3 linked regions of the Natronorubrum tibetense GA33 genome follow. The main gene of each other region encodes a partner of the protein of the gene in region 3 in a complex. Links are inferred from orthologs where the notes say so. Each region holds a gene or a part of one and is shown on either strand. Other genes may lie near its edges.

Region 1 (5,501 bases), 260 kb from region 3 along the record:
GTCGAGTAACGAGGGTCGATTCAGGCCACCCCTTCCGGTGGCCGAGGGCATTATAGTAACAACTGCAACTATTTACACACCGATCGCATAGCGGTCGTGCGATCGGGTGTGCACTGACTTCCAGTGGCTACTATACCTCCTCGAGTCGCTAGCCGAGACATGAATCTGTTCTGGCACCGGCGCGACCGACGGCTCGCCGACAACTGCGGGCTGGCCGCCGCGGCCAGTCGAGACGACGGCCCCGTGGTCCCCGTGTTCGTTATCGACCCGATAGTAACCGCGACCCTCGGCGAGCGCAAGCGAGCGTTCGTCGATCGCGCGCTTCGAACGCTCAGAGAGCAGTACCGGGACCGTGGAAGCGACCTCGTTGTTCGAACCGGCTCCGCTGCCGAGGTCCTCCCCTCCCTCAGTGCGGCGTACGATGCCGACCACGTTGTCTCCAACGAGTGTTTCGAACCGACCCGCCGAGAACAGGCGCGCGCCGTCGAATCCGCCCTGAACGTCGGCTCGTCCTCGCACGTCGATTCCGTCCTCGTCGATCCAACGACGCTCGAGTCGCGCTATCCGACCTACAGCCAGTTCCACGCCGACTGGCAGCGACGGCCGAAACCGGAGCCGGCAGCCGAGCCGACGGCTGAGGACCTCGCCTCGATTAGCGACGACGAACCGATCTCGGTGACCGACACAGCTATCGACCTCCCCGAAGCCAGCACCGCGGCAGCACGGGACCGACTCGACGCCTTCTGTGCGTCCGGCATCACGCAATACAAGGACCGACGAGACGATCTCGAGGCGGCCGTAGCAGAGCCAACCGACGCTGTCTCCCGACTCTCGCCGCATCTGGCCGGCGGGACGATCGGCATCCGGGAGGTCTGGGCGGCCGTCACCGACGTCTTCGAGTCGGTCGACGGCCGCGAGCGACGGAACGTCGAAAAATACGGCTCCGAACTCTCCTGGCGAGAGTGGAACTACCTCCTCCTGTACGAATTCCCCGAGCTGGCGAGCGAGAACTACAACGACCCGCCGAACGAGATTGCGTGGCGCAACGATGACGCGGAGCTGGCGGCCTGGAAGCGCGGCGAAACAGGGTACCCGCTCGTCGACGCCGGAATGCGCCAGCTCGAGCGCGAGGGATACGTCCACAACCGGCCCCGACAGGTCGTCGCGAGCTTCCTGACGAAACACCTCCTGATCGACTGGCGGATCGGTGCTGCCCACTTCCGTGACCGACTCGTCGACCACGATCCGGCGACGAACGCCGGCAGCTGGCAATGGATCGCTTCCACGGGCACGGACTCCGTCGACGTTCGCATCTTCGATCCGGTCGCCCAACTCGCCAAGTACGACGACGAAGGCGCGTTCATCCGCGAGTACGTGCCGGAACTCGAGTCGGTGCCAGCCGACCAACTGATCGAGTGGCCGACGCTTCCTGCCGACGTTCGGGCCGACCTCGCGCCCGACTACCCGGACCCGATCGTGGATCGGAACGCGGCCTACGGCCGGGCTCAGCGCGTGTTCGAGGCGGCGCTCGGCAACGGCGGATAAGCCGTAAGAATCGGGACGCCGAAAATCAGTCGGTCAGTCGCCCTCGAGCAACGTCCAGAATCGCTCCGTATCGCCCTCGAAACGCTCGAGCAACGCGCGCATCTCGGTTCGGTGCTCGTCGCTCACTTTCACGTGGACCATCCCCTCGTCGGGCTGGCCGTAGACGACGCTCGCACCCTCAGGCGCGGCGACGATCGCGGGCAAGGCGACCAGATCCTCTTCACCGTCGACCAAAATGGTCGTCGGCTCGTCGCTCGTCATGGCCTCGCGAAGTGCCTCGATCATCTCGGCCGAGAGCTCCGCGGGCGGGTTTACGGCCTCGAGGCTGGTCGATTCGGTGACGGTCTCCCGGATCTCCTCGTCGACGGCCGATCGTTTGGTTCGTTCGTCGACCACCGCGACATCTGGCGCGCGGCCGGCCTGCAGGAAGTGATAGGTGACGACGTCGCCGACGGCGATCAACGGGCCGTCGACGGCCTCGAGCAGCACGTCGGCGTCGGTTTCGACCGGACCCATCGGCTCTTTGAGTTCGTGCCGAAGGTCGTCGGGGAGAACCAGTAGCTGGTCGCCGGTATCATCTGACTCCGGGCCGGTACCGGCGGACCCGGAGTCTGCGGTGTCGTCGCGAGTCACGGTTACCGAACTTTCAGCGCGTACGCGCCGGATTCGGTGACCTGCATCTCGGTCGCGATCTGACTCTCCTCGGGGTGGGCGATAACGACGTAGCCGGCCCAGTCCTCGGTCAGCGACGAGGAGTTACAGGCGTCGCAGGTCTCGTTGTCCGGTTCGTTGACCCGGTGGCACTCGCGACAGACGAGCCGATCCGATGCCATGGTTATTCACCCGCAGCCGCTTCTTGCTTCTCGTGGTCGTCCTCGAGCCAGCCGTGCTTGCCGAGCCCCGGCTGTTTGGCCGTCAGGCCGATCTTCGAGTCGCGCGGGTTGCGCTCGTCGATGCTCTTGGTGACGATCCGTGCGCGGACGGCGTCGTCGACGCCCAGCGTCCGATTAGATTCGTTCGAGGCGAGCTGCTGGTTCTCGCCGTCGTAGGCGAGGTACTCGTCGCTGATCTGGGAGACGTGGAGGAGTCCGTCGACGGGACCGATCCCGACGAAAGCACCGAACTCGACGACTTCGACGACGGTGCCGTCGACCACTTCCTGCATCTGTGGATCGAACGTGACGGCGTCGAACTCCGCTTCGTAGTAGACGCCCGGCCGGTTCGGCAACACCGTCCCTTCACCGATGTCGTGGACGTTGGTGACCGAGACGACGCTGCCGACCTGTTCGTCCATGCGTCCCTCGAGTTTGTCCTGCAGCAGTCGCTTCACGAGGTTCGGCGAGACGTCGCCGAGCTCCTCGGGCGGTACTTCTACCGTGTCCGTTAAGGTGACCCGCTTGTACATCTATGGTTGAGTGATCGCTAACTTGTTTCTCCCGCGTAATGCAATTACCGGTACGCTCGCCGCGAGTATCCGGTCGCCCAGCGGGCGGTCGTTCGTGACGACGTAGTCGACTCCTCCCTCGCGGGCGAGTTCGACCAGCGCGTCGTCGGCGTACGACGCCTCCGTGTCGACGACGAGACAGCGTTCGGTCGCCAGGTCGTGCCCGACGTTCGCGGCCGTTCCCTCGGTGCCGCCCTTCTCGGAGAGGCGGCGGAGTTCTTCGACGACGGCCTGTGGGATCGTCGGCTCGTAGGCGTCGACGAGTCGATCGAGTTCGTCGAACAACCGGACGTCGAGTTCGACCGGCATCATGAGGGCACTCGTATCGAGTGCGACCCGCGTCGGCGTGCTCATTCGTCTTCCGTCGGCGTTACTCCGTGAGCGTTCCGAGCCCGATCAGCCGCCAGCGCGCGCCGATGCGGCGGTTGATCGCGATCTTTGCCCCTGGTTCGGCGGCGACGGGTCGTTTGAGGTTGACCTCGCACTCACCCTCGCGAGCGCTGGTGACCGCGCCGACGGTCGTCGCCGTCCCGACGGTCATCATCAGGGGCTCGCCGGTGCTGATCTCGTCGACCGTCTCGCCGCTTTCCGCGCCGACGACGCGCTCGAGCAGGTCGACCTCCATCGTGAACTCCTGCCACGTCGGCGGGAGCGAGCCCGGCGGACCGGCCAGTCGGCCGGCCAGCGCGTCGCCTTTCGTCAGCGCCGGATCGAGTCCGGTACCGACGCCGAGTAAGCCGCCCGGGCTGACCGTGTCGACCGTCTCGCCGCCGGCTTGCAACGAGCGGATCGTCGTCTCGATCGGGACGTACTCGGTTTGGCCACCCTCTTCGACCTCGCGACCGGGCTTGATCTCGATCTCGTCGTCGACCGAGAGCTCGCCCTGCACCAGGCTGCCGCCGAGGACACCACCGGCGAGATCCTCGTAGGTCGTCCCCGGTTTGTTGATGTCGAAACTGCGGGCGACGTGCATCCGTGGGTCGGCGTTGGGATCCCGCTCCGGCGTCGGAATCTCCTCCTCGATCGCCTGAATCAGCAGGTCTATGTTGACCTCCTGGCCGGCCGAGACAGGAACGACTGGCGCGCCTTCGGCGACCGTCCCTTCGACGAACTCCTGGATCTGTTCGTAGTTGTCTCGAGCCGTCTCGCTATCGACGAGGTCGACCTTGTTCTGAGCGATGACGATGTTGTCGATGCCGATGATGTCGAGCGCCATCAGGTGCTCTTCGGTCTGGGGCTGGGGGACGGACTCGCTGGCGCTGACGACCAGGACGGCGCCGTCCATCAGCGATGCACCCGAGAGCATCGTCGCCATCAGGGTCTCGTGACCCGGGGCGTCGACGAACGACACGGTCCGAAGCGGCTCGCTTTCGGAGCCGTCCGGACACTCCTCCTCGACGGTGTAACATTCGGGTTCCTCGGCTCCCTCGCAGTGACGAAACGTCGCGTCCGCGTAGCCCAGCCTGATGGAGATCCCGCGTTTCATCTCCTCTGAGTGCTGGTCGGTCCAGGAGCCGCTGAGCGCCTGGACTAGCGTCGTCTTGCCGTGGTCGACGTGACCGACGAGCCCGATGTTCACCTCCGGTTGTTGAGTTCCTGCCATAAGACGGTAAGTAATCTTAGGTAGAGGTTCCGTCGTGCGCTTGATAAAGGTTGCGAGCTATACTCGCGCTCCGACCCCCGAATACGCAGCGAGAGAGTGTACCACACGGTGTCCGGATCTGCGTCTCGGTGTCCGAATCGTGGTACCTCTCAGCGGCCCGTCTCGAGGTCGTCGAACAACTCCCGGGCGCGGCGTTCGACCGCCGAGCGACTCTCTCAGGCCGGACCGAAAAATGACTCGAGCCCTACCGGAACGCGTTTTCACCGGGTGCGTCTCCCATACCACATGAACGTCGCGTTTGTCTGCGTCCAGCACGCTGAACGAAGTCAGATGGCTGCTGCCTTCGGCGAACGCGAACGCGCAAACCGGAATCTCGAGGATACGATCACCGTCGTAACCGGCGGTATACAGCCAGCCGAGCGGGTCCACGAAGAAGTCGTCAATGTCATGGCCGCGCGTGAGATCGACCTCGGGGATCGGACACCCCGTGAGATCACCCAGAAGGAACTGCAAGACTGCGAGTACGTCGTGACGATGGGCTGTTCGGCCGAGTGGGTCTGTCCGGCGACCTGGAGCGGCGAGAACCGCGACCGGGGCTCGAGGACCCACACGGAAGCGATCACGAGACGGTGCGCGAGGTCCGCGACGAGATCGAGACTCGAGTGTGCGAGTTGTTCGACGAACTCGAGTCGACGCGGAAGCCTACACCGTAAGCGCTCGCTTTCGGAGCGTGTTGGTACCGACCGCCCGGTTGTCAACAGCAGCCACCGTCCATCAACTAGGCTGACTGCTGACCGCTCCGACCGCTGTAACGGGCTAGCCGCGATCGGAGACGTCCAGCCCGCCGAGTGAAGGTTCCGCTCCATCCGAATCGTCCTCAGTGTCCCGTTCGTCCGCGTTCGTCGTCTC
Region 2 (5,343 bases), 1.2 Mb from region 3 along the record:
CGCCCAGAACGATGATGAGCGACACTGACCAGATCAGCACCTGGGAGAGTCGATGCGTGATCTCTCGCTGATGGTCGGTGACGGCCGTCGCCGAGGCGAGCACCTCCTGGAGCACTCGGCGGACGAATCGGGTCACGATGAGCGTCCCGATAACGAGAACGAACGTGAACACGCCGCGCGCGATGACGTCGCTACCGAGATCCAGATCTGTGTAAATCGACTGAATTTCGCTGGTCTGGTCCCAGACGCCAAGGACGATTGCGAGACTGAGTAGACAGGTCAAAATCAATACGCCCATCGAGATGATGTCGCTGTACAGCGGTCGCGTTCGCTCGATGAGCCAGCCCTGTAGCTGGCGGTAGGAGAGCAGGACGACGAGCAGGACGCCGACCGCTGCGAACGTGACCGCGAGCCTGCCGTTGGTCGTCTCGAAGACGTTCGACAGCCAGTCGAACCCCATCAGTATCTCGGACATAGGTGGTCGTCGTCTCTCGAGGCTGTCGTCCGCGTAGCTACGAGTATCCGTCGGTCGGTGTCGATACTGCCAACGGTTCCCGTCCGATTGAACGTGGCCGCCACGGCCTTACTGTCCCTCGCCTACTTCGCTGACAGCGGCGGCGAGTTCGGCCAGCGCCGCGAACTCCACCGGTGTCATCGCGCCGGCACGCTTCTGGAGGATCTCCTCGTCGGCCGCCTCGACGACTGCGTCGGGCGCTTCGAGCCCCGAGATATGGGCCGTGTTCCGAATCCCGTTCCGGATCGTTTTCCGGCGCTGGGTAAACAGCGCTTTGACGAACCGCAGGAAAAAGTCCTCGTCGTCGACCTCGTAGTCCGGATCGCGGGGCTCGAGTCTGACGACCGCGCTCTGGACGGCCGGCGGCGGCGAGAATGCCTCTTTCGGGATGGACTCGACGAGTTCGGCGTCCGCGTAGTGCTGGGTCGAGACGGAGAGGCGGCCGTACTCGGGCGTTCCGGGTCCGGCGACCATCCGCTCGGCAAACTCCTGTTGGAACATCAACACCAGCGGCCGTTTTTCGGGCAGGAGTCGGAACGTAATCTCGCTCGAGACGCCGTAGGGAAGATTGGATACAGAGGCCGTAAAGTCGGGAAGGTCGACCTCGAGGGCGTCGCCCTCGATTACGGTCAGCCGGCCCGCATCGATCTCCTCGCGGAACTCCTCCTGCAGGAACCCAGCGAGTTTCCGGTCCCGCTCTACGACCGTAACTTCGTCGTCCTCGTCACCCATCGCCAGCAGGCGGTCCGTCAGCGCGCCCGTTCCGCCGCCGATCTCGAGCAGGTGGGAGGTGTCGGCGTCGATCTCATCGGCTCGCGGGGAATCCCCGCTCGCTTCATCCGAGGCGCGTTGCGCCTCGCTCTCAAGATACGTCGGCAGTCGATCAAGGACGCGGTCGTCGACGAGAAAGTGCTGATCGCGGTCCGGATCGCCGCGGACGCCCGCCCGCGCGATCAGTCCGTCTGGGTCTCTCATTGGCTGCGCTACGGATGGGGGCGGTGTAAACGCACCGTCTCGCGGATTTGGCGTCGAAAAGTAGTTACTGGTTCTGTTCCTGCTCGCGCCGCCCGACGAACGTCTGGTATTTGAGGTCGTCGTCGCGCAGTTCCTCGAGGATGCGCTCGACTAACACCTCGTCGGGATCGTGGAGTCCGGAGACGCGTTCCGAAAGCTCCTCGAAGCTCTCGAAGGGCTTGCGCTTGCGTTCGTCGAGGATCCCGTTGCGGAGTTTCTTCCCGATCCCCGGCAGGAGATTGAGCTGGTGGAGACGCAGCGTGATCGGCTGGGCGTCGTTGTAGAAGTCGACGAACCGCTGTTCGTCCTCCTCGACGAGGTCGGCGACGACGTACTCGAGTTCCGTCTGGGCACCGGAGGAGAGGTTCTCGTAGTCGACCCGGTGGGCTTCGGTCACGATCTCGCGCTCGCCCGGCGGCTCGACGACGACTTCGCTCCCGATCGTGAGTCGCTCCTCTTCGTCGAAAGCGACCTGATAGAGCTGGAAATCGTCGATTCCGAGGGCGTATCCTGCTGGTGACTTCTCGTACTGTGGCCGGCCGTCGTCCGAGAGCCCGTGTGCGAGATAGTCCAACACGACTGCGCGGCGGACATCCGTCCCGTCGCTGTCGGCTTCGCTCATTGGTTTTGAATACGTCGAGGGCGTACTTAAAGAGTCGGCCCGCCATCGTGGGACGGGAACTGCCGTGCCCGGCCATCGTATAGTAGCCACTGGAAGTCAGTGTACACCCGATCGCTCCGGTTGGCGACCCGCGGGCGTGACGGTCGAACCGGATCAGTGGCAGGTCCAATCGCCGACGATGGCTCGAAATGCGACTGCTCGGGTCGTACCGAACCGTCGTCGCCAGAAAACGCACGCCCCGAACGGCGCTGGCTCATACGGTTTGCTGTACCGAGTTGTCGGTGGGGCCGCAGGACGGTTCGCGGTCCTACCGGAAATGACGTACAGCAGACAGTATCAGACGTACTGCGCGAGGACGTTGAGAATCTCGTCGAGTTCGTCGCCCGACAGCGAGTACCGCTGCTGGGCGTACACCGAACGAAGTTCGTCACGGTTGCGCGGCAAGAGGTTCGCGATCTTGTACGCCGTGGGCTCGTCGACTTTCTCGAGTTCCTGCAGGTCGTCGACGAGGTCCTGGGCCTCTTCTGGCTCCAAGACCGTAAAACGGTTGACGTGTTCGATCGCTCGCGCGAGTTCGTAGCGCAGCTCTCGCTCTTCGTCCATCGCGCGTTCGGCTTCGATGTCGGCGAGTAGCTCCTTCGTCTCCGAGACCGTCAGGAACTCCTCGTCGACGATCTCTTTGAAGATCGTCATCCTGGCTCAGATCCGGTTTTTGTCCTGGTTCTGTGCGCGCATGTGTGCCGCGGTGACGATCAGCGTCTTCTCCTTTCCGCGGTCGCTGATCTGTACCTTGAAAGCGTCGCCCTGTTTGCCGACGACTTCGCCGGTCTGTCCGTCGAAGCGCGGGTGGTAGCGTCCGTTCGGAACGCTCGGGTCGATCTTCAGGTGGACTTTCTCTCCGTTCTCGTACTCCTGGATCGCTCGCTGTGGCGGCGACGTACCGCGGTCTCGAGGAGCGTTCGCGAGTTTTCTCCGGGTTCCTTGACGAGGGCCATTAGAGTGTGGCATAGTCGTACGGCCCTCTTGAGCGGTGATGGTTATAAAACGCACGTCTTCCGGCCACCGTTTCCACATCGGCACTCGTCCACACGGACCGACACCTCCGGAACGGACTCTCATCCCAGTGGTGATCCCACCGGGGGTATAGTAACAACTGAAACGATGTACACACTGATCGCACAGCTGTCGTGCGATCAGGTGTGCATTGACTTTCAGTGGCTACTATAGAACTCGAGTCGGTCTGCCTTCGTCCCCCGTCTCGGCCATCGAATCGGGAGATTTGCCGGTTCGGGAAACCACGACTTAACCGTTCTTTTGTGGACGGATAGTTATGGGCAATGGCTCCGGTTGGTAGGGTATGCGGCACTACGACGTTCGGCTCTCTCCGACGGACGGGTGGTTTCACCCGTTCGAGAAGCGACTCGACCAGCGGGAGGGAGTCAGACGCGTCGCGATTCACAGGATCCGCCTCGCGACCGACGAACTCGGGTTGGTGCTGTACGAACTGGGCGGCGAGTTCGATCGAGTCGAGGCGTTCGTGGCGGACGAACTCGGTCCGTTCGACTATTGGCTCGAGGCCTTCGGCGACCGAATCCTGCTCTGCTCGCTGTTCGTCCCGAACGAGACCGTCCACGCACTCCTCCGGATCACCCGCGAGTTTCGCGTCTTCCTCGACCCGCCGATGATCTACGTCCGCGACGGCGACCTGCGCGTGACCTACCTCGCGACGGAGCCGGCCTTCCAGCGGGCGATGGCCGTCGTCCCCGACGATGTTGACATCGTTCTCGAGACGAAACAGGCGTTCGAACCCGACGAGAACGTCTTCCTCGCGACCCTCACTGCACAACAGCGCCGACTGTTTCGAACGGCGATCGATCTCGGCTACTATGCCTCGCCGCGGGAGACGACGTACGAGGAAATCGGCAGCGAGGTCGGTATCGCCGGCGGGACGGTCGGCGAACACCTCCGGAAGATCGAGGCGAAACTCGTCGATCACGTCGTCTCGGAACCGATCTCCGAGTCGACGACGCCCCAGCAACTGTAGGGATCTCGACGACCCGTTCCGATCGACGTCGAAAGCAAGAGTAACCCCACTGCAGTCCGTTGGGCCCGGTATGGACGACCGCGAGCGCGACGGCGACGATGGCGAGCAGTACCGACTCGAGACCCGTTCGATCCACGCCGGACAGGAACCCGACGCGGAAACTGGGGCGTTGATGACGCCGATCCACGCCAACTCGACCTACGAGCAGGACGCGCCCGGAGAACACCGGGGCTACGAGTACTCTCGAACCGGGAACCCCACCCGAACCGATCTCGAGGCGAACCTCGCGAGCCTCGAGAACGCCGACTACGGCCGCGCGTTCGCCAGCGGCATGGCCTCGATCAACACCGTCCTCAACCTCCTTTCGGCCGGCGATCACGTCGTTACGGGCACCGACGTCTACGGCGGCACTCACCGCATTTTCACGCAGGTGTACGAGGAGTACGATATCGAGTTCTCCTTCGTCGATATGACCGATCTCGACGAGATCGAGGCCGCGTTTCAGGACAATACGGAACTGCTGTGGCTCGAGACGCCGACCAACCCGCTCATGTCGATCGTCGACATCGCGGGCGCGGCCGAGATCGCCCACGCACACGACGCGCTGTGTGCAATCGACAACACGTTCGCGACGCCGTACCTCCAGCGGCCGCTAGATCTCGGTGCCGACATCGTCTCCCACTCCCTGACGAAGTACCTCGGCGGTCACTCGGACGTCGTCGGCGGGGCCTTGCTAACGAACGATGAGGACCTGGATGGGCGACTCGGATTCTACCAGAACTCGGTCGGTGCGACGCCCGGCCCCTTCGAATCCTTCCTCGTCCTCCGGGGGACGAAGACGCTGCCCGTCCGCATGGACCGCCACTGCGAGAACGCCCGCGCGATCGCGGCGTGGCTCGAGGACCACCCCGACGTCGACCGCGTCTATTATCCCGGCCTCGAATCCCACCCCGGTCACGAGATCGCCGCCGAGCAGATGGACGACTTCGGCGGGATGCTGAGTTTCGAACTCGATGCGAGCCTCGAGGAGGCGAGCGAGGCCGTCTCGAACACCGAGATCTTCACGCTCGCGGAGAGCCTCGGCGGCGTCGAGAGCCTGATCGAACAGCCCGCCCCGATGACTCACGCAGCGATCCCCCGCGAGGAGCG
Region 3 (5,510 bases):
GCCTTCCTCCTCGTCGCCCTGCATCGCGGCCGCGATGCGCTGGGAGTACTCGCTGGTGAGGACCTGCTGGACCTCGTAGTAGGTGGTCGGCTTCTCGTGGTCGATGTCGTACTGAATCTCGCCACAGTGTGGACATCGATCTTTCTTTCGCGCCTGGCGGATCGCCGCCTTGGTCACGTCGTTGAGGTCCCGACCAAGCTTTCGGGATTCCGTGATGTCGGCGCGGAACTCGTCGCGCTCGTCCTCTGTCAGGAGGAGTCGCGAACACTCCCGGCAGGTCCCGCGCAGGAGTCGCCGAATGAGCTTCGTAAAGCCGACGTGGATGACGGGGGCGGCGAGTTCGATGTGGCCGAAGTGGCCGTTACACGAACCCGAGTGCTTCCCGCAGGTCTTGCACTCGAGGCCGGGGTCGATGACGCCCAGTCGGGGGTCCATCAGCCCCATGTCGATGGGGAAGCCGTCGTCGTCGTACGTGTCGGCGGTGATGATCTTCGTCGCGCTCATCTCCCGATACTCCTCGGGCTCCATGAGCCCGAAGTTGATCGATCCGATGTCTTTTGGTGTGCTGTGTTGCATGGTGGTTGCTTAGACGGCGTCTGCCAGTTCGAGTCGCGGCGCGATACCCAGCGCCTTCATCTCGTCCAGGAGGAGCTTGAACGCGTAGCTCATCTCGATCTCGTGGATATCGGTCTCCTCGTCGCAGTTCGGGCAGTAGACACGCCGTTGTTCGACGTTTTCGACCGCACTCATTCCACACTGGCCGCAGATGTGGATGAACTCGCGGTCGGACTCGTCGAGCAGTCGTTCTTTCAGCGTCATCGCCGCCCCGTGGCCGATGAACACGTCCCGTTCCATCTCCCCGATACGGAGCCCACCTTCGCGAGCCCGTCCCTCGGTCGGCTGGCGGGTGAGAACCTGCACCGGTCCGCGCGAACGGGCGTGCAGCTTGTTCGAGACCATGTGGTAGAGCTTCTGATAAAAGATGATCCCCACGAAGATCTCGGCCTCGATCTTCTCCCCGGTGACGCCGGAGTACATCGTCTCCTTGCCCGCGGAGTTGAAGCCGGCGTCCTCGAGGCCGCCGCGAAGTTCGTCCTCGTCCTCGCCGAGGAACGGCGTCCCGTCGACGCGGCGTCCCTCCATCGCGCCGAGTTTGCCGCCGATCATCTCGAGGATGTGGCCGACGGTCATCCGGGAGGGCAGCGCGTGCGGGTTGAGGACGAGGTCGGGAACGACCCCCTCCTCGGTGAACGGCATGTCCTCCTGGGGTGCGAGGTGGCCGACGACCCCCTTCTGGCCGTGCCGGCTGGCGAACTTGTCCCCGAGTTCGGGGATTCGCTCGTCGCGCACGGAGACCTTCGAGAGCTTCGAGCCGTCCTCACCCTCCATGAGCGTGACGGTGTCGACGACACCGGACTCGCCCGAACGCATGGTGACGGACGTTTCGCGGCGTTTCTGGGGCGAGAGACCGCCCATGTCGTCGGGCTCCTCTAAGAAGCGCGGCGGGCTCGTCTTCCCGAGCAGGACGCTGTTCTCGTCGACCGTCGTCTCCGGATTGACGAGGCCGTCCTCGTCGAGGTGTGCGTACGCTTCCTCGCCGCGTGCGCCGCGGACGTCCTGAGACGGGATCTCGAAACGATCTTCCTGACCGCCGGGGTAGCGGCGTTCCTCGCCCTCGTAGGTCCGGAAGAAGTGCGAGCGCGCGAGCGCGCGCTCGACGCTGGCCTTGTTCATGACCAGCGCGTCCTCGATGTTGAACCCCTCGTAGCTCATCACGGCGACGACGAAGTTCTGTGCGGCCGGCCGATCGTCGAAGCCGATCTGCTCGGTCGTCTGGGTCTTGACCATCGACAGCTGCGGGTAGTGCAGCAGGTGCTGGCGCGTGTCCGGGCGAATCCGGTAGTTCGCGCTCGGCAGTCCGAGCGACTGCTTGACCATCCCCGCCCCCATCGTAATACGCGGAGAGGCGTTGTGCTCGGGATAGGGAATCATCCCCGCACCGATCCCGAAGATCAGCGACGGATCGATCTCGAGATGGGTATGTTTTTCGCTCAGATCGTCCTCGTCGACGGCGACGAGGATGTCCTCTTCCTCCTCGGCGTCGATGAACTCGATGTAGCCGTGCTCGACGAGATCCTCGAACTCGAGGTCGCCGTCCTGCAGCGCCTCGATCTCCTGATCGGAGATGCGGGGTTCGCCGCCTTCGACGACCAGGAGCGGGCGTCGCGCCCGGCCGGCGTCGGCGTTGACGATTACTTCGCGGGTGCGCTCTTTGACCGAGACGTTGACCATCTCGCTGACGTCGCCGATACGACGCGCTTCGCGGATCTGTGCGGCTAACTCGTGCGGATCGGGGTGTGTCCCCACCAGCGACCCGTTGACGTAGACTTTCGCTTCTCGCTCTTGGCTGCTCATTGTTGATTAGTCGTCCGCAGTCGATCGTTCGATGCCCTCGAGGCCCGGAATCCCCTCGACACCCATCGATGCAAGTTCACGTTTGAGTCCCTGTTCGTCCTCGACGTTCTGGGAGAGCTCCATCGCCTGCGCGAAGTTCTTCACCAGCCCACAGTTCGGTCCCTCCGGCGTCTCGGAGGGACAGATTCGACCCCACTGGGTCGCGTGTAAGTCCCGCGCCTCGAAATGAGGCTGCGAGCGGCTGAGGGGCGAGCGGAGTCTGCGCAGGTGAGAGAGAACGCCCATGAAGTCCGTTCGGTCCACCAGTTGGGAGACCCCGGAACGGCCGCCGACCCAGTTCCCCGTGGCGATCGGGTGCTCGAGGCGCTCGGTGAGCACGTCGGAGCGCACGACCGTCGACACGGAGAGGTTCCGATTCCGCATGTTGGCGCGCTCGAGCTGGTATTTGACGTCCCGGGCCAGTTTATTCAACGCGGTCCGGAACAGATCTTTCATCAGGTCGCCGCTGACCTTCAGGCGCTTATTCGCGTAGTGGTCCTTGTCGTCGGAGTCGCGTCGGCCCAATGCGAGTTCGAAACAGGCTTCGGCCATCCGACAGAGGTAGTGGGCCTTGTTGATCCGAACGTCCTCCTCCTCGACGCCCTCCTCGTGAAGGTGTGGCAGAAGGTAGCGGTCGATGACGTAGTTGGCCCGCTTGAGCTGGTAGTTCTTGCCCTGACCGGAGGCGACGCGTTTCCCGAGAGTCTCGATCGCCTCTTCCTCGGTCTGGACGTCCGCTTCCTCCAGATTTTCGAGCATGTACTTGACGACCTCGGGGTCGTTCGAGACTTTGTGGACGATCTCCTCGTCCGATTCGAGTCCCAGTGCGCGGACGAGCGTGACGAAGTTGATCGAACCCGACACCGAGGGGAAGGATACCTCGAGCAGGCCGTCACGGGTTCGTTCACAGAGCACGAGGGCGCGGTAACCACGGCGCTGGGAGAACGTCTTGGCGACCTGAATCTCGTCGCCGTACTTGGTATCGTACTCCGCGAGGATCTTGTTCGGCGCGAGGTCCTCGCTTGTCATCAGCACGCGCTCGGAGCCGTTGACGATGAAGTAGCCGCCGGGGTCGGCCGGATCCTCACCGATCTCGATCAGCTCCTGGTCGGAGAAGCCGGCGATGTTACACTTCTCGGAGCCGACCATGATCGGCATCCGACCAATCTTCGTCTCGGTCGAATCGACGACGCGCTCGTCGCCCTCCTCGCCCTTGACGATCGACATCTCCATGAAGACGGGTGCGGAGTAGGTGATGTTTCGGAGGCGGGCCTCCTGTGGGTACAGCAGTTCTTCGGAACCGTCGGCCTCCCGAACGCGGGGTGTGACGACGCGCACGTCGCCGAGTTCGACGTGGACCGGCTCCTCGCCTTCCTTGTCGCCGATGTCCGTATCGATCGTCGCCTTCTCGTCGACGACCTCCTGCATCCCTCGGCCGAGGAAGGCGTTGAACGAGCGGTAGTGGTGTTCGGCGAGTCGTTCCTTCGAGAAGTATTCGCGCGAAATGTCGCGTCGTTTGGATCTGTTCAGTTCTGTTGCCATTTATTCCACCACGAGTCGGTATACGACTGCCTGGTCGGTTGTCCGTGAGTCCCGAACGATTTTGATGACATCGCCGATCTCCGCCTCGTCGGGCAGGGCGGAATCGTTGCGTTTGATTTTCGGCAGGTCTGTACGATCGATGTTGTACTCGGTGAGGACCTCCTCGAGGACATCCTCCTCGAGAACGGTGTGCTCCGGTACGAGTTCGTGTTGGCTTACGTCTACCATGTGTTGGGATTGATGTGCGTGTCGGCTATCGGGAGAGAAGCGGCTGTCACGAGATACTACAGGCAAGTACCGGCGGGACGCATTTAACGGTTACTAACTCGACCGGGAGCAACAGCTATCCGACCGCGGCAGCCCTGATCGGAGGAGCCGATCACATGCGACAGTACCCCAGTATCAGTTAAATTCCTTGTGGAGCATGGAACTGTGTAGCAAAGAGCGGACTCGAGGCCACTCCCGTGGCTCGATTCCACGTACCACACGGTGATCGATTGGAAAGTCTTAATACCGTCACCGGGAAATGATGTGTTGTAAGCCCGGATGGTGTAGTGGCCCATCATACGACCCTGTCACGGTCGTGACGCGGGTTCAAATCCCGCTCCGGGCGTCTTCTTCCGCGAACTATTTCGACGAGCACCGCGTAGCGTGTGTTCGTCATCCGTGAACGGAAAAGACGATCACTAGGGATTTGAATCAGGGAGTGAAGCGAACGAAGTGAGCGAAACGACCGCGGTTCAAATCCCGCTCCGGGCGCTTTCTGCTGACGCTAATTCGTGAACGAGGAGTGTAGAAACGGACGAACAGCGGCGTCAACGAAACACTGATCCGGAACTTGAAGTCGGTAGTCTACCCCCTGAACTAGCTCTACTGAGCAGAGTGTATCGAGACAGATACCGTCGATAGTATGCCAACCCTGTGTGGTAATCTGATTGAGTGATCTTCGGAACACAACCCTTAAGAGTTTCACCGGGAAATCAAGGGATGCAGGTTGCCCGGATGGTGTAGTGGCCCATCATACGACCCTGTCACGGTCGTGACGCGGGTTCAAATCCCGCTCCGGGCGTCTTCTTCCGCGAACTATTTCGACGAGCATCGCGTAGCGTGTGCTCGTCATCCGTGAGCGGAAAAGACGGTCACTAGGGATTTGAATTAGGGAGTGAAGCGAACGAAGTGAGCGAAACGACCGCGGTTCAAATCCCGCTCCGGGCGCTTCTCTCGAAATTTACACTCGCGAGCAGCTAGCTCTTCGCGTTATAAACAATTGACTAGTTGATAATCGAGACAACAGACACAACGGAGAGCCATCCTTTCGAGCGAGTGCAGAGACATGGAATGCGATTTCCTCCGAGTTGCACTCGAATTTATATAGGAATCCGAGCGATAGCCTGGATGTGTCAAGACTGTGACGAACACGAAACAGACAGGTGACGAAACCGAGGCACGAATAATCGCCGCGCTAATCGAAGCAGGATACTCTACTGCCGTTCCGTTTGGTGACAACGACAGAT

The links. The genes of interacting proteins can lie anywhere in the genome.
Region 1: rpoB (region 3) and NATTI_RS0111165 share a complex: the UniProt entries of both Methanocaldococcus jannaschii proteins name them as parts of the RNA polymerase complex. The link is inferred for Natronorubrum tibetense GA33 from one-to-one orthologs.
Region 2: rpoB (region 3) and NATTI_RS0116120 share a complex: the UniProt entries of both Methanocaldococcus jannaschii proteins name them as parts of the RNA polymerase complex. The link is inferred for Natronorubrum tibetense GA33 from one-to-one orthologs.

The regions. Positions count from the first base shown.
Region 1 is NZ_KB913017.1:2,122,102-2,127,602, reverse strand. The notes cover bases 1,166-4,145. They hold NATTI_RS0111165 (DNA-directed RNA polymerase), read right to left. Parts: upstream 2,951-4,145; coding sequence 2,381-2,950; downstream 1,166-2,380. Other genes in these bases: NATTI_RS0111155 (translation initiation factor IF-2 subunit gamma), read right to left, coding at 3,360-4,145; NATTI_RS0111160 (PIN domain-containing protein), read right to left, coding at 2,951-3,343; spt4 (transcription elongation factor subunit Spt4), read right to left, coding at 2,181-2,378; NATTI_RS0111175 (GTP-dependent dephospho-CoA kinase family protein), read right to left, coding at 1,579-2,178; NATTI_RS0111180 (cryptochrome/photolyase family protein), read left to right, coding at 1,166-1,545. In the rest of the region: NATTI_RS0111185 (fumarylacetoacetate hydrolase family protein), read left to right, coding at 1-9; more of NATTI_RS0111180, read left to right, coding at 160-1,165; more of NATTI_RS0111155, read right to left, coding at 4,146-4,592; NATTI_RS0111140 (Mrp/NBP35 family ATP-binding protein), read right to left, coding at 5,409-5,501. UniProt on the Methanocaldococcus jannaschii protein: DNA-dependent RNA polymerase (RNAP) catalyzes the transcription of DNA into RNA using the four ribonucleoside triphosphates as substrates.
Region 2 is NZ_KB913017.1:3,102,943-3,108,285, reverse strand. What follows is about bases 1,166-3,987. They hold NATTI_RS0116120 (RNA polymerase Rpb4 family protein), read right to left. Parts: upstream 2,844-3,987; coding sequence 2,487-2,843; downstream 1,166-2,486. Other genes in these bases: NATTI_RS0116110 (helix-turn-helix domain-containing protein), read left to right, coding at 3,508-3,987; NATTI_RS0116115 (50S ribosomal protein L21e), read right to left, coding at 2,850-3,158; NATTI_RS0116125 (DUF655 domain-containing protein), read right to left, coding at 1,554-2,150; NATTI_RS0116130 (16S ribosomal RNA methyltransferase A), read right to left, coding at 1,166-1,489. Outside these bases: NATTI_RS0116135 (mechanosensitive ion channel family protein), read right to left, coding at 1-475; more of NATTI_RS0116130, read right to left, coding at 584-1,165; more of NATTI_RS0116110, read left to right, coding at 3,988-4,194; NATTI_RS0116105 (cystathionine gamma-synthase), read left to right, coding at 4,265-5,343. UniProt on the Methanocaldococcus jannaschii protein: DNA-dependent RNA polymerase (RNAP) catalyzes the transcription of DNA into RNA using the four ribonucleoside triphosphates as substrates. This subunit is less well bound than the others.
Region 3 is NZ_KB913017.1:1,862,979-1,868,488, reverse strand. Bases 1-2,989 are described here. They hold rpoB (DNA-directed RNA polymerase subunit B), read right to left. Parts: upstream 2,416-2,989; coding sequence 586-2,415; downstream 1-585. Other genes in these bases: NATTI_RS0109655 (DNA-directed RNA polymerase subunit B''), read right to left, coding at 2,422-2,989; NATTI_RS0109665 (DNA-directed RNA polymerase subunit A'), read right to left, coding at 1-576. In the rest of the region: more of NATTI_RS0109655, read right to left, coding at 2,990-3,996; NATTI_RS0109650 (DNA-directed RNA polymerase subunit H), read right to left, coding at 3,997-4,224; NATTI_RS0109635 (group I intron-associated PD-(D/E)XK endonuclease), read left to right, coding at 5,405-5,510. UniProt on the Methanocaldococcus jannaschii protein: DNA-dependent RNA polymerase (RNAP) catalyzes the transcription of DNA into RNA using the four ribonucleoside triphosphates as substrates. The Rpo2 subunit (Rpo2N and Rpo2C in this organism) is implicated in DNA promoter recognition and in nucleotide binding.